3 regions of the Streptosporangium fragile genome follow, and region 3 is predicted to be linked to each of the others. Evidence: riboswitches for the same ligand, from Rfam matches in the RefSeq annotation. Region 3 holds a riboswitch; each other region holds the start of a gene.
The links. A riboswitch is a leader RNA that binds a small molecule or an ion and turns the genes downstream of it on or off. The one in region 3 is predicted to bind cyclic di-AMP.
Positions count from the first base shown of each region.

Region 1 (4,960 bases), on a different contig from region 3:
CGCCGAACAGCGTTGCGGCGAACGCGCTGGGCACCGCCAGCAGCGCCATCGCCCCGAGCACCATGACGGCGAGGGCCGCCGCGAGCGCGGCGAGCAGTGAGTTGGCGCGGAGCTCTTTCCTTCTGCGCACCGTGGAACCTCCAGTTCCGTCAGTGCCGACCGGGCCGTGCTCCGGCCCGGTCGGACCATGGCCTTGCGCCGGGGCCCGAACCGGTGACGTCGGCGTGGCCGCGCTCCGCGGTCACGTGCCGGCATGGCCGGAGGCCCTGGCGAACGGTGTCCGCCGGGCGTCGCCGGAGCCCGTCCGCCACCGCCGGCGCAGGCCTTGGACAGGGTCAGGCCTCCGCCGGAGCACGTGCGGACGGGTCCCGGGCGGCGCCCGGGGATGAAGGGTGGGAAAGCGCTATCCAACTCTTTTCGCACTTGTACGCCCCCGGTAAGGGACGGGTCAAGCGCCGAGTTCGTCCCCGTCCGGGCGGCAGCCCGGCCACCCGCCCGGCGGGAACGCGTTCTTCCAGGTGAGAACCCGTCCGCCCGGGTGGGACGTAACGCGAAAATTTCCCCGCGAACACGCGGAGGTTTCCCGGGGCGGCCCCGTCGCCGGGGCGGTACGGCCCGGCGGGCGGGTGGCGCCCCCGCCGGGCGGCCCCACCGCCTTCGACCGTTCGGTGAGCGCCCTCTGCGCCGGCGTCGCCGTCGCCCCCCGCCGGGCGCCTCGACGCGCTTGCCGCAGGCGGCCGAGGGCGGGTTGCGGGTGCCCGCCGGCGCCGGCTACGCCTTCGCCGACGCGGGCAGGCACTCATCGGCTACGCCGCACGGCACGCCGTAGGGCAAGATCACCAGCACCTTCCGCGGGCCGCCGGACAGCGCCGTCGGGCTCTCCCGGGAGCGCGCCGACGTCGCCCGTCACCGGTGGTTCCGGGCACTCCCGCCGCGGCCGTCGCCCGCCGTCGTCTCGCGCGCCGCCCAGTCCAGGAGTGCCCGGGCGGTCTGGAACCGCCGGCCGGAGACCGTCTCGCCGAGGATCACGCCGACCAGCCGGTGGTTGTGGCTGTCGGCGGCGAAGGCCAGGCTGTAGCCCGCGGCGCGGGTGAAACCCGTCTTCAGGCCGAGCGCGCCCGGTGAGCCGAGCAGCTTGTTGGTGTTGTGCCAGGTGTAGGCGCGGTGATCGGCTGTCCTGGGGGTCGTGTGGCGCCGGGTGGAGGTGATCTTCACCAGGGCCGGGTTGCGCAGCGCGATCTCGGCCAGCCGGGTCTGGTCCCGCGCGGTGGAATAGCCCTCGCCCTCGGGGGTGGGCAGCCCGTCGGCGTTGAGGTACCTGGTGTCGCGCATCCCGAGCTCGCGCGCGGTGGCGTTCATCTTCGCGGTGAATCCGGCGACCCCGGGACCGTAGGCGCGGGCCAGCGCGTGGGCGGCGTCCGCGCCCGAGGGAAGCATCAGGCCGTACAGGAGGTCCTCGACGGAGAGCCGGTCTCCCACGCGCAGGTACGCGCTGGTGCCTCCACCGGCCTGTGCGTACCACACGTCCTCCGGCGTGATCGTGACCGTGTCCGTCGGCCTAGCCTCCCTGAGCACGATGTATGCGGTCATCACCTTGGTCAGGCTGGCCACCGGCATTCGCCGGTCGGCCCCCTTGCTGAGCCTGACGTCGCCCGTCGAGGCGTCGACCAGATAGGCCGCGCGTCCGAGCACCGCCGGTGCCTTGCTGCGGGCGGCCTCACCGCCGGCGGGCGGGGTCAGCGGGAGGAGCGTCCCGGCGCCGGTCTGCGGGGCGCCGGTCTGCACGGTGGCGGCGCCGGTCTGCGGGGCGCCGGTCTGCACGGTGGCGGCTTGCGCGGTGGCGGCACCGGAGGCCACGGTACCGACGGCGACGACGGCGCCCACGAGTGCGTGACCCAGCCGGTTCTTCGGGAGACCCAGCCGGTTCTCCGGGAAGTCCGGGCGGTCCGGGGAGAGGTTCAGGCGGTTCTTCGGGGAGGAGGCAAGCCGGTGCTTGGGCATGATGGGTTGGTCCTTGCTTCCATGCCGCCTACCGGGTCAGCTGACGGGTTCGGGCTGGGAAGTGCCCTACGGGGCGCAGCTCGGGGGCTGGCGCTCCGATTCACCCCGAAGGGATGGGTCCCCGGCTCCGCGAGGTGCGGATTCGGCGGCCGTGCGCCGTCCCGGCGGGAAGGGCCCGCCGGGGACACACGGTCCGGGCAACGAAACGGCAACGGGTGCGGCCGGATGGTCGTGCCTGCGTCTGCCGCGATTCCCTAGAAAGTAATATAACCGCACATAAATCCGCAAATGGGACAAAAGGTGCCGCGTCTTGTCGTGCGCGGGGACCGGCGGCCCGGCCTGATCCCCCCGAACCCCGCGTCGCCCCGCCACCGCGGAGAACGGATCGCCCGCTCCGGGCCGCGTACCCCTCCGACGGGCCCGGAGCGGGCGTCGCCTTCCGGCGTCCTACTCCTCGGAGCCGGTCTCCTTCGCGAGCTTCACGGGAGGTCCGGCGGGCTGGCGTCTTTCCCGCGCCCGGTCCGCCCGCTCGTGCTTCAGGACCGCCCGTACGCCGAGCAGGAAGACAGTGGCGACGATGGCGGGAGGCGCCAGAGCCGAGACGATCTCGTACATGAAGATCACCGCTTGTGTGGGATGAGAGGCGAGGCTGCTCCAAGGATACGGTTCCGTGCGGGCGGGTTGCCCGGCGAGGCGGGGTGATCGCGTCTGCGCCGCGGCCCGGACAGGGGAGACGTTGACCGGCGGTCGCCCGGCGGGGCCGCCGCAGCCGCCGGCCCTCCGCGCCGACGCGGCTCGTACGCCGCCCGGGGCGCCGGAAACACGCCCGGATTCCCCGCCCGGCCGGTGCGCGGTCCTTCGGGGAGCGGAGGAGCCGCCGGCGGCGCGTACCCCGCGCCCGGTGACGGCTTACCCCGCGCGGGCCGACCCGGGCCGCCAACGCGATGGTAAGGATGGCGTCAACGGAGCGCCGGATGGTAATCCTCGACATGGCATAGGTGATCAAGGGAATGACCGCGTTCGGGTGAGGGGACGACGTGCGTGTTGAGGATCTGTCCGAGGCCGAGCTCCGGGTGTGGGAGGCCTTTCCACACGGGGAGGAGGTCGACTTCACGACCGGGGATCCGGCAGAGGACGACCCGGCGGCGGGGGCTGCCTGGGGCGCGGAGCGGACGGTCCGTGGCCGGGTGATCGCCGCTCTGCTGATGAGCGAGGAGGCGCCGCGGTCGCACCGGATCCCGGCGATGAGGCTCAAGGGGGCCCGGATCACCGAGCGGGTGGACCTCGCCTACTCCACGGTCCGTCACTCGGCTCGGTTCCTGTCGTGCTTCTTCGAGCGGGATCCGAGCCTGTACTGGGCCCGGTGTTCGCAGCTGAGCTTCAAACGCTCTCATCTGCCGGGTCTGTCGGGATCCAACGCGCAGATCGACGGGCACCTGCGGCTGGAGGCCTGTGTCTGCACCGGCCTGCTGGAACTGCGGGGAACCCAGGTGACGGGAAGCCTCACGCTGAGCCACGCGCGGGTCGGCGCGGTCGACTGCGACCGGCTGCAGGCGGGCCGCGGCCTGTCCGCGATCGGGCTGAGAGCCGTGGGCCAGGTCCGGCTGTCCGACGCCCGGGTGACCGGCACTGTGATCATGGATGAGGCGCGCTTCGCCCCGGCCGACGGCCCGGCGCTCGTGCTGGACGGGCTGGTCGCCGACGGCAGTGTCTTCTGCCGGTGGATGAGGGTCACCGGGATGGTCAGAGCGCGCAACACCCGGGTGACCGGGCCGTTCAGCTTCACCGGAAGCACGATCGCCCATCCCGGTCGGATGGCCCTGCTCGGTTCCCGCATCACCGCCGAGGGCGGACTGTACCTGGGCAGTGGATTCACCGTGACGGGCATCGTACGGCTGGCCAACTCCCGGGTCGATCGGGAGCTCAGCCTGGACGGCGCCACCCTGACCCATCCCGGCGGGGACGCGCTCCAGGCCGCCGAACTCCAGGTCGAGGGCACCCTCGAGGCGCGCGAGCTCACCGCGTGCGGCCGGGTGGACCTGTCGCAGGCGCGTATCGCCGGGTCGCTGAACCTGACCGGCGCACAGCTGACCACGCCGGATTCGAGCCCGGCCGGCAGGATCGCCCTGGACGCCGGCGGCGTCACGGTCGGAGGCGGGCTGTCGTGCTCCGGAGGCTTCCGGGCGGAGGGCGAGGTCCGGCTCGCCGACGCGCATGTCGGCACGTTCGCCGACTTCGGTGGTGCCCACCTGGCCAATCCCGGCGGCAGGGCACTCGACGCCGCCGGGGCGAGCATCGGCGGCGGCCTGGAATGCGGGCACGGCTTCACCGCCGAGGGCGAACTCACACTGACCGGCGCCCGCGTCGGCCGGCGCCTGTCCCTCAACGGCGCCACCCTGTCCGCTCCCGGGGGCAGGGCGCTGGCGGCCTGGCAGCTGGAGGCCCGGGAGCTGGATCTGCGGCCGGTGAAGGCCCCCGAGGGCGTCGTGGACCTGCGGCACGCCAGGATCGGCGTGATCCGTGATGACCCCGCCACCTGGCCAGCGTGCCGCCAGGACGGCCTGACCTACGACGCCCTGGACCCGATGCCGCCCGCCGCCGAACGGCTGGCCTGGCTGCGGTCCGGCCCGGACGGATACGTGCCGCAGCCGTACGAGCAGCTCGCCACCACCTACCGGCGGCTGGGCCACGACGTCGACGCCCGTACGGTCCTGCTGGTCAAACAGCGACGCCGCCGCGCCGGGCTCCCGCCGTACGCCCGCGCCTGGGGCCTGCTGCAGGATGTCACCGTCGGGTACGGTTACCGCCCGGTCCGCGCCGCCCTGTGGTTTCTGGCCCTGCTGGTCGCCGGCGCCGTCGTGTTCGCGGTGAACAGCCCGCCCCGGGCCAAACCCGGTGAGGGCCCCGCGTTCAACGCCGTCGTCTACGTTCTGGATCTGCTGTTCCCGCTGATCGACTT
Region 1 is NZ_BAAAVI010000042.1:11,485-16,444, reverse strand. Features, by position in the region: gene ABD841_RS25430 (pectate lyase family protein) at 1-130, opposite strand, end outside; gene ABD841_RS25425 (D-alanyl-D-alanine carboxypeptidase family protein) at 907-2,001, opposite strand; cyclic di-AMP (ydaO/yuaA leader) riboswitch at 2,012-2,159, opposite strand; gene ABD841_RS25420 (hypothetical protein) at 2,449-2,616, opposite strand; gene ABD841_RS25415 (hypothetical protein) at 3,039-4,960, shown strand, end outside.
Region 1: linked by a shared signal. The riboswitch ahead of ABD841_RS25425 (D-alanyl-D-alanine carboxypeptidase family protein) and the one ahead of ABD841_RS34375 (VldE C-terminal domain-containing protein) in region 3 are both predicted to bind cyclic di-AMP.

Region 2 (4,960 bases), on a different contig from region 3:
CGGTGCTGATCATGTTCCTGGTGGCGCAGATGGTGCCGGTGGAGGCGCTCACCATCCCGCTGTTCTTCCTCGTCCGCGACATCGGCGCGGTGGTGCCCGGCGTGGGCCTCAACACCCTGGGCTCGCTCGTCCTGGTCCACCTGGCGTTCTCGCTGCCGTTCGCCGTCTGGATGATGCGCGGGTTCGTGGCGGCGGTGCCGGAGGCGCTGGAGGAAGCCGCGATGATCGACGGTGCGAGCCGGCAGGTCATCCTGTGGCGGATCCTGTTCCCCCTGGTCGCGCCCGGCCTGATCGCGACGAGCGTCTTCTCCTTCATCACCGCCTGGAACGACTTCATCTTCGCCAGGACCTTCATCATCTCGGCCAAGGACAACCAGACCCTGCCCGCGGCCCTGCTGGTCTTCTTCAAGCCCGACGAGAACGACTGGGGCGGCATCATGGCGGCCTCGACGCTGATGACCATCCCCGTACTGATCTTCTTCGTGGCCGTCCAGCGCAAGCTGGTGGCCGGGCTGGGCGGGGCGGTCAAGGACTGAGAACGAAGAGCGGCCGGAGCCGTCGCCGGGGAGGCGAGGCGGGGGTGCCCGGGAGGCGGCCGGAGGCCGTCGCCGGGGAGGCGAGGCGGGTGCCCCCGGGGGATGCCGGAGGCCGTCACCGGGAGGGCCGAAGCCAGGCGCCCGGGAGGCGGTTGAAGACGGGCGCCCAGGGGTTTCGTTCGTTTCTGTACCGATAAGTTTTGCCTGTACCAGGGCGGAACTGTCCCTCGGGACGCTTGACGGGACAAAATTGGTCCGTGGTCAGGATCGGATCGGTAGAGATGGACGATTGCGAGCGGGGGCACCTTCCGCCATTTCTGAGCCAGCTGTTCGCCGACGGGGGCGAGGGCCGACGGCTCTCCGTGGAGCTGCCGCCCGGTGACGTGGTCTGGCCCGATCCTGGTTACTCGCAGCTGTCGATCCGTGCCCGACCCGCCTTCTGGCTCAGCGACGTGGCGGTGTCCGGAGAGTACTGGGCCCTGCTGCGCGCCCAGCACGAGCACTCGGGCCTCTGGCCGGTGCTGCTGGAGGACTCCGTCCAGCCCTGGGCGGCCGGCCAGATCGCCCCGGACGCCGCCGCCGAGATCGACAACTACCACGCGGCGGCGTTCATGGCCGAGGTGTGGACCGACTGGGTCGCCAAGGCCCACGCCGACCAGGTCGACATCCTCGACCCCTTCGGCCCCCGCTGTCCGGGCCCGGCGCCGCCGGGCAAGCTTGTCGCCGACCCCGGCGTGGTCGCCGACTGGTACGCCCGGCTGGTGGCCGAGCGCCGGACCCCGCTGGGCCTGGTCGCCGTCGAGCGGAGCGCCGACGCGCTCGCCGTCATGGGCTGGCAGGGCGCCCTGAACCACAACGAGTGGATGGTTCCGCTGGCCGCCGTGGTGCGCAGCTGGGAGGAGAGGTTCGGGGCCCGGGTGGTCGGCATGGGGTTCAACACCCTCGACCTGAGCGTCGCCGCGCCGCCGACGACCTCGGAGCACGCCCTGCACGTCGCGGCCGAGCACTGGACGTTCTGCCCCGACAGCATCATCCAGGGCGCCGGCACCCTCATCGACTACGCCGAGCAGATCAAGGGCAGGAACGCCTGGTCGTTCTGGTGGGACTGATCACTGAGGCCGATCACCCGGCCGGGCCTTCCGCGGCGGGGTGTGCCGGGCCTCCCGCGGTAGAGGCGTATCGGGTCTCCCGTGGCGGGGTGTGCCGGGTCTCCCGCGGCGGGGCGTGCCGGGCCTCCCGCGGTACGGGTGTACCGGGGCTGCTCGCGGTGCCGAGGCGGCCGGCAGGGGCGACGCCGGCCACCCCCGGGGTGGGTGTTTCTTGGGGGTTGTAGGTAGATCTTCTGGGCTTTTCATGGGATTTGTTTTGCTTTGTCCCATTGTGCTGGGTAGTGTCCTGGTTGTTATCGGTTGGTGACCTGCCCTTCAACAGAAGGAGCGGCCGGCCGACGTCGAGTCCCGAGGGCCGCCAAGCCCGCGGGAGCCGGGGACCCACCTTCCCGGGGTGAATCCGCCGCGAGCGCGCGGCGGTAGGGCAACTCCACCGCCCGAACCCGTCAGCTAACCCGGTAGACGAGATGGAGAGGAGATCCCCCCATGGATCACCGCGTCACCATGTCGGCGCGTTCCGTGGCCGTGCCGGTCCCGTAGGCCGCACGCGCCGGTCCCCGGACCCGCATGTCCCGGTTCCCCGGATCTTGACGTGCAGGCTCCCGGACCTTCGCCCTCAGCTCGCCAGAACTTCACCCGAACCCTTCCGTCGCGCCTGATCGCGGTGCCTTCCCGCCCGTGCTTCGCGTAGCGCCTGGTTGATCCCGCTGCGCCTTTTCTCGTCGAGCGCGTCCTCGCCCGTGCCTCCGCCGTGTGCCGCACGTGGCCGCCCCGTTCCCTCGTGAAAGAGCTCGTTTTCCCCATGCGCTTCTTCTTCGCCCTGCACAAGAACCGTCTCGCCGCCGCGCTCCTCGTCGGCGCGAGCGTGCTGACCGCCACCGGTGTCGCCTCCGCGCTGCCCGCCTCCGCCACCCCCGCGGCCCGTACCGCCCCGGGAGCCGACAAGCCCGACGCCGCCTCCCAGACCGTCCTGCTCACCGGGTCGACCACGGCTTCCTACTTCTGGGACGACTCCTCCGGCCGCGCCGGTGACACCGGCCTGCCCGCGAGCGGCAAGCCGATGCAGAAGGGCATGGCCGCGAGCCCGAGCTGGCCCCTGTTCACCGAGGGCTACGTCATCTACAAGGGCAAGAAGGCCAAGTTCTTCGTCGGCGACCGCGGTCCCGGCGAGCCCTCCAGCCGGGGCGTCATGCTGGACCTCGACGCCAAGACCTTCGCGGATCTGACCGGCGGCACGTTCAACCCCAACACGCTCATGGTCAACGGCAACGGCGGCATGGGTCACATCAAGGTCCAGTACGTGATCACCAAGTGGGGCGACGGCGTGGGCAAGAAGAACCACCCGGTGGCCTTCTCCACCGGCGCCTGGGGCCGCAAGGACCGCAACCCGGCCGTCCCGCCGAAGCCCCTCGTCGCCAAGCCGGCCGAGCCGAAGAAGGCCGCGGAGCCGAAGAAGACCGAGGTCGTCGCGGAGCCGAAGAAGGCCGAGGAGGCCACGAAGGCCGAGGCCGTCGCCGGGCCGGCGGCGGGCTCGTCCAAGAACGTCGTGCTCACGGCGGACGTCAAGCGCGAGAAGGAAGCGCGTGACCTGGACGGCGCCGCCAACGCCGCCGCGAGCTCCTCCTCGGGCTCGAAGGGCACCGCCGCGGCGGTCCTGCTCATCGCCGTGGGCGGAGGCGCCCTCCTGCTCACCGGCCGTCGCCGCCGCCCCGGCCGCCGCCGCGCCTGACCGTCCCGCGGCGTCCCCGCGCGACTCCTCCGGGACGTTTCCCCCTGGCGTCCCCGCGCGGTCCCTCCGGGCGTTCCCCGCGACGTCCTCGGGGGACACCCTCGCACGACCCGGCCCCGGCGCTCCCGCGCCGGGGCCTTCGGCTGCCGGAACGTCGTCCGCCGGTGCTCGCCCCCGCCGCGCGGCGGATGGGGGCGCCGCCTCCGGCGCCGGGCGGTCGTCAGCGTTCGACGGCGGCGCGGAACCCCGGAAGCATCTCCTTGAACTCGGCGGCGCTGAAGTTCGGGCCGAGTATCACCCCGACCGTGCCGTCGTCGGCCCAGGCGCACATGCCGGTCTCGGAGCCGACGAGCTCCAGGCCGACGCAGCGGGCGTGGCCGCCGAACGGCCCCGCCGGGAGGTCGAAGGCGTGGTCGGGGGTGTCGCCCGCCAGGAACGTCTGGAGGGCGTGTTCAACGGTCGGCGCCTCCTGATCCCGGCTGATCCGCACGTCGTAGCCGGTGAAGATGAACCCCCTGGTCAAGGAGTGGCCCTTGGCCCGTTTGACCTCCTCGTACCGCACCTGCACCGCGTCCTCGACGGTGGCGCCCCGGACGTGGGGATGCCGGTCCAGTAGTTCCTCGCGGGTGAGGAACGGCCACATGCCGGTGAGTTTCACGGGCCCGGCCTTCTCGGGCGGCGGGAGCACCAGGCTGCGGCTGCCCTCCCGGGCGGGCGACGGGTCCGTGGTGCCCGACGCGCCGGTCCCGCATGCCGGCAGCGCGCCGATGAGCAGCGCCGCCACCACGGAGCCCCAGCGGCGCCCCGGCGACCCGCCGCGGGATCGCGACACCCGGCGGGAAGCCCCCGGTGCTGAGCCCGCGCTTCGCCTCCCGGGTGCGCGCGGAACGGAGAACGTGACCATGGGACCTTTCTTTGTGCCCGGGGTGTGCGGCAGGGGCATGACCCGAAGGGTAGCCGTGCCCCTGCCGTGTGCCGTCCCCCGCGCGGTTGACCGGCGCTCCTCCGGCCAGGTGACCCCACCCTTGCCCCGCCTCTGTACAGAATGAGATTCTGTTCCGCAGGACCGGCACGGTAGGAGGACCATGACTCTGCGAGCCTCGGCGAACGGCATCGAGATCGCCTACGACACCTTCGGCTCACCCGGAGGGCGTCCGCTTCTGCTGATCATGGGGCTGGGCTCCCAGATGATCCACTGGGACGAGGAGTTCTGCGGCCTCCTCGCCGATCGGGGGCACCACGTGGTGCGTTTCGACAACCGCGACATCGGCGAGAGCACGCATCTGCACGAGGCCGGGGTGCCCGCCCCGGGAGGCGACGGGCAGGTGCCGTACCTGCTCGACGACATGGCCGACGACAGCGCCGGGCTGCTCGACGCGCTCGGCTGGGACGCGGCCCATGTGGTCGGCGTCTCGATGGGCGGCATGATCGCCCAGTCGCTGGCGATCCGCCATCCGGGCCGTGTGCGCAGCCTCACCTCGATCATGTCCACCCCGAGCCCGCAGGCCGCCCCGCCGACCGACGCCGCGATGGCGGCGCTGATGTCGCCTCCCTCGCCCGACCGTGAGACCGCGATCCGGCGGACC
Region 2 is NZ_BAAAVI010000028.1:18,949-23,908, reverse strand. Features, by position in the region: gene ABD841_RS19920 (carbohydrate ABC transporter permease) at 1-536, shown strand, start outside; gene ABD841_RS19915 (DUF4253 domain-containing protein) at 794-1,645, shown strand; cyclic di-AMP (ydaO/yuaA leader) riboswitch at 1,992-2,125, shown strand; gene ABD841_RS19910 (hypothetical protein) at 2,427-3,374, shown strand; gene ABD841_RS19905 (hypothetical protein) at 3,595-4,206, opposite strand; gene ABD841_RS19900 (alpha/beta fold hydrolase) at 4,460-4,960, shown strand, end outside.
Region 2: linked by a shared signal. The riboswitch ahead of ABD841_RS19910 (hypothetical protein) and the one ahead of ABD841_RS34375 (VldE C-terminal domain-containing protein) in region 3 are both predicted to bind cyclic di-AMP.

Region 3 (4,960 bases):
CGTGCCCGGCGAGCAGATCCCTCCCGATCTCGACGCCCGCGCCGCCCTGTACCGCACCCGGCTGGCCGGTCGGCGCGTGCTGATCCTGCTGGACAACGCGGCCGAGGAGAGCCAGGTCCGGCCCCTGCTGCCCGGCGCTCCCGGCTGCCTGACCCTGATCACCAGCCGCAGGCGGCTGGCCGGCCTGGAAGACGTCCGGCGGCTCTCCCTGGACGTCCTCCCGCGCGACGAGGCGCTCGCCCTGTTCACCCGCACCGCAGGGGAGCGGCGCCTCGCCGGCCAGCCGGCCGGGCCGCTCACCGAGATCGTCGAGCTGTGCGGCCGCCTGCCGCTGGCGATCCGCGTCGCCGCCGCCCGCCTGCGGAGCCGGCCCGGCTGGACGCCGGCGCACCTGGCCGACCGGCTCCGCGACCGCCAGCACCGCCTCGGCGAGCTCGAAGTCGACCGGCTCAGCGTCACGACCGCCATGGACCTGTCGTACCACCGCCTCGGCTCGGACCTACAGGGCATGTACCGGCTGCTCGGCCTGCACCCGGGGCCCGACATCGAGCGGCACGCGGCCGCGGCCCTCGCCGGCACCACCCTCCAGCACGCCGACCGGCTCCTCGACGACCTGGTCGACGCCCACCTGCTGCAGGAGCCGGTCTCGGGCCGGTACCGCTTCCACGACCTGCTGCGCGCGCACGCCACCGCCACCCTGGCCGACGAGGACACCGAGATCGACCGGCGCACCGCCCTGACCCGGCTGTTCGACCACTACGTCTCCGCCGTCCCGGCCGCCGCGGAGCCGGCCCACCCCGGTGCGGCCGACCACGTCCCCCGCGTCCGGAGGCCGGTCGGCCCGGTGCCGCTTCCCGGCGGCCCGGCCCGCGGGGCGGAGTGGCTGGACGCCGAGTTGGCCAACCTGCTCGCCGCCGCCGCGCACGCCGCCGGGCACGGCTGGCCCGTCCACGCCCGCCGCCTCGCGGTGGTTCTCCAGCGCCACCTGCACACCCGCGCTCACCACGCCCGCGTCCCGCATGCCGCCCTCGCCCCCGTCGGCGCCGACCGCGATCGCGAGCTCGCCGCACTGTGCGGCCTCGGAGACGTCCATCTCGCGCAGGGGCGGTCCGGCGAGGCCGCCGAGTGCTTCGAGCAGGCCCTGGAGATCGCGCGAGCCGTCATCGGCCGCGGTGGCGGGCCTGACGCGCCCCGCGCGCACGCCCGGCCGGCCCCGGGCCGGTCCGCCGAGTACTCCGACTACCCCGACTACCCCGCGTATTCCGAGTACTCCGACTACCCCGACTACCCCGCGTATTCCGAGTACTCCGAGTACGCGCTGGAGATCGCACGCGCCACCGGTGACCGCGACGGTGAGCTCCGCGCGCTGACCGGCCTCGGCTTCGTCCACCTCCTCCGGGGCGAGTACCGGACCGCCGCCGACCACTACCGGCGCGCGCTGAAGATCGCCCGCCGGGTCGGAGACCGCGGCGCCCAGTTCGAGGGGCTGTACGGCCTCGCCCGCGCCCACCAGGCCACCGGTCACCCCGCCAAAGCGCTCGTCTACCACCAGGCCGCCCTCGACATCGCCCGGGATTCCGGTCATCCCGCCGACCAGGCGCGCTCCCAGCCCGGCCCGCGCGCTCCGCGCGTGCGCAACGCGTCCACGAGCCGCCCCCGCCCGCGGGCGACCCTGCCGGGACGCTCGGAGTGGTTCTGAGCGGGCCGGGACGGACGGAGCCCTGCCCTCGCGTCCCCCCTCCGCGCGCCCGTCCGGGTGCTCGTGTGTCCCGGCGCCCCGCGCTCCCGTCCGGGTCTCATGTGTCCCGGTGCCCCGCGAGCCTGTCCGGGCACTCATGCGTTCCGGCGCTCTCCGCGCGCTCGCCCGGAGCTCTGTCCGGAGGTCCCACGCCCGCCGGAGGCGGACCGTGACACCGACACGTGTTGTCCCTTTTGTGTCGGTCTGTAGTCAATAGCGAGTCGATCGGTGTTTTGTGCCTGATTGGGTTCACATGACCGGCTATTTACTACTAAGCTCCGTTCTGCCTCGGCTGTACCAGCCGACATGCCTAATCCCAGGCGCCTCGCCCGGGAACCGGGGACCCACCGCACCCGGGGTGAATCCACTTCCGTGGACGGGCTTCCTCCAGCCCGAACCCGTCAGCTAACCCGGTCGGCAGATGAGAGGAAGACACGTGACAGCCACGTCCCCCACGTTCCGCCGTCATGCGACCGTCGTGGTCGGCGCCTTCGCCGCCGTCGCGCTCGCGCTGGGTCCCGCAGAGGCGGGGCTCGCAGCCCCCAAGCCGACCGAGAGCGAGCTCCGTGCCGATCTGGCCGAGCTCGGCAAGAAGGCCGACACGCTGGGCCGCGCCTACCGGGCCAAGCGCGAGTCGCTCAAGAAAGCGCAGAAGGCCGAAGCCGCAGCGAAGGAGAGCCTGCGGAAGGCCGAGGAGGCCTACGCCGAAGCCAGGAACCAGGTCGTCTCCGCCGCGCTGGTCCGTTACCAGAGCAGCGCGGGAACCCTGCCCTCCGTCCTGCTCACCCTCGGCCTGAGCGGCGCCGCGGTGACGGAGCAGCTCACCGTCCTGGAGGTCGCCCAGCTGCGGGGCTTCGCCGCCGGCCTCCACGGCAGCAAGCAGGCCGTGGAGAAGGCCACCCGTCTCGCCGACGAGATCGAGGCGGAGGTCGAGGAGCTCGGGAGCCGGCGCGCGGAGACCCGGGAGGCGATCGGCGACCTCAAAGGCAGGCTCGACCGGCTCGTCCCCACCGGCTCGGGCCGCCGCGCCGACGGCACCTGGGCCCCCCAGCAGCCCACCGGCACCGACAACATCACCGACCGGACCCGCACCATGCGCGACACCATCAAGAAGCGCTTCGACCTCCCGTACGAGGTCGGCTGCTACCGCTCGGGCAACGACGGTGGCGAGCACCCCCTGGGCCGCGCCTGCGACTTCATGATGAGCAGCGGCGGCGCGATGCCCACGGCGGCCAACCTCAAACTCGGCGACGAGATCGCCGCCTGGACCCTGGAGAACAGGGACAAGCTCGGCGTCAAGTACGTGATCTGGCGCCAGCGCATCAACCACGGCTCCGGCTGGCGCGCCATGGAGGACCGGGGGAGCATCACCCAGAACCACTACGACCACGTGCACATCTCGATGCACTGATAAAGGGACGAATAGCATCCCGCCCAGGAGTGGATCTAAGAGGGTTCGGGGAGGCGGGTGGGGGCGGTGTTGCTGACTTGCTGGAAGATCACCGATGTGCGGAATCCAGTGACCTCCCGGCGCTTGCTGAGTCGGTCGGTGAGGAAAGAGTGCAGGCTGTCAAGATCTTGAACGGCGACGTGGAGGACGAAGTCGTCGCCTCCGGAAAGCACAAATACGCTGAGGACCTGGGGAAGTCCGCCGGCGAAGTCCTGGAAGGCGTCGATGACGCTGCGGCTCAGCGGGCGAATCTGAACCGACACCAGGGCCTGGACCCGGCGGTTGAGCGCGGCGGGGTCGATATCCGCGTGGTAGCCGCGGATGACGCCTCGCCGGGTAAGCGCGCGGACGCGTTCCAGGCAGGTCGAGGGTGCCACGCCGAGCTTTCGGGCGAGCTCCCGGTTGGACTGCCGCGCATCTGTTTGGAGAAGCCGCACAATTTCCGAATCAAGTTCATCCACGACCAGGATGTTACTGGCTCTTCCGGTCAATCGTTCGGTAAACCCTCTCAGAGCACGGCAGATGCCGGGCAGAACGGTTACCGTCGACTGACTACGCGAGAAGGGAAAGCCCATGCTGGACCACGAAAAAATCCTCATCCGGCGGGGCCCGCGCTCAGATCTACCAGTGATCCTCGCCCTTCACTCCACGGCACTGGGCCCGGCCGCGGGAGGGCTCCGGCTCTGGCACTACCCCGATTGGCGCGATGGCCTTACCGACGCTCTTCGCCTGTCGGCCGCGATGACACTCAAGTTCGCGGTGGCCGGGCTGACCAGCGGCGGCGGAAAGACCGTCGTGGCCCTGCCACAAGGCACCCGGCTGGATTCGGCCCGGCGCCGGGACGTCATGTACGACGTCGCCGACATGATCGACTCGATGGACGGGAGCTACGCGGTCGGCCCGGATGTGGGGACGGCCCCAGCCGACATGGCGGTGATCGGGGAGGTCACCCCGCACGTGTTCTGCAAGCCGGAAGACCTGGGCGGAAGCGGCGACTCGTCCCCGCACACCGCGCAAGGGACGCTCGCCGCGCTGCGCGCCCTCAGCCGACGCCTGTACGGCGACGCGAACCTCGAAGGCCGCCGCATGGCACTGATCGGCCTGGGTCACGTCGGGGAACACCTCGCCCGTCTGCTGGCCGCCGAGGGAGTCGAACTAACCGTCACCGACATCGACACCTCCAAGATGGAGATCGCCGAGGATCTCGGCGCCGCCTGGCGCAGCCCCGACGAGATCGTCACCGCAGACGTCGACGTTCTGATCCCCGCCGCGCTCGGCGGCGTGCTGACCACGCAGGTCGTGGGGGATCTGCGCTGCCGTGCCGTGGTCGGGCCGGCGAACAACCAGCTGGCCACCCCCGAGGTCGCCGAACTGCTGCATCAGCGGAGCATTGTCTGGATCCCGGACTACGTGGCGAGTGCGGGTGGTGCCATCAACGCGATAACCACGGAGCTGTACGAATTCGGCGCCGACCAAGCCCGCGCCCGGGTCAACGCCATCGAAGGCACCGTTACCGCTCTCCTGGAGACCGCCGATGATCTCGGTGTAACCCCCGATCAAGCGGCACACGAGATGGCGCAGCGCCGTATCCGCGCGGCCGTTCCCGAAAGCCTCTCGCATCCGCACTGAGGCATGAAGCGCCTCCTGCCGGGGACTCTACGGTCATCGGTGTGCGCCGTGAGGCGTTGTGATTCGAGTCCGGGCGGGGCGCGGCGCGCCTTCGCTCTGCTCTACCCGCTCCATGCGCGTTCGAGCAGAGGTGAACTGCGAGG
Region 3 is NZ_BAAAVI010000078.1:9,514-14,473, forward strand. Features, by position in the region: gene ABD841_RS34370 (AfsR/SARP family transcriptional regulator) at 1-1,699, shown strand, start outside; cyclic di-AMP (ydaO/yuaA leader) riboswitch at 2,036-2,173, shown strand; gene ABD841_RS34375 (VldE C-terminal domain-containing protein) at 2,175-3,149, shown strand; gene ABD841_RS34380 (Lrp/AsnC family transcriptional regulator) at 3,185-3,649, opposite strand; gene ABD841_RS34385 (Glu/Leu/Phe/Val dehydrogenase family protein) at 3,762-4,817, shown strand.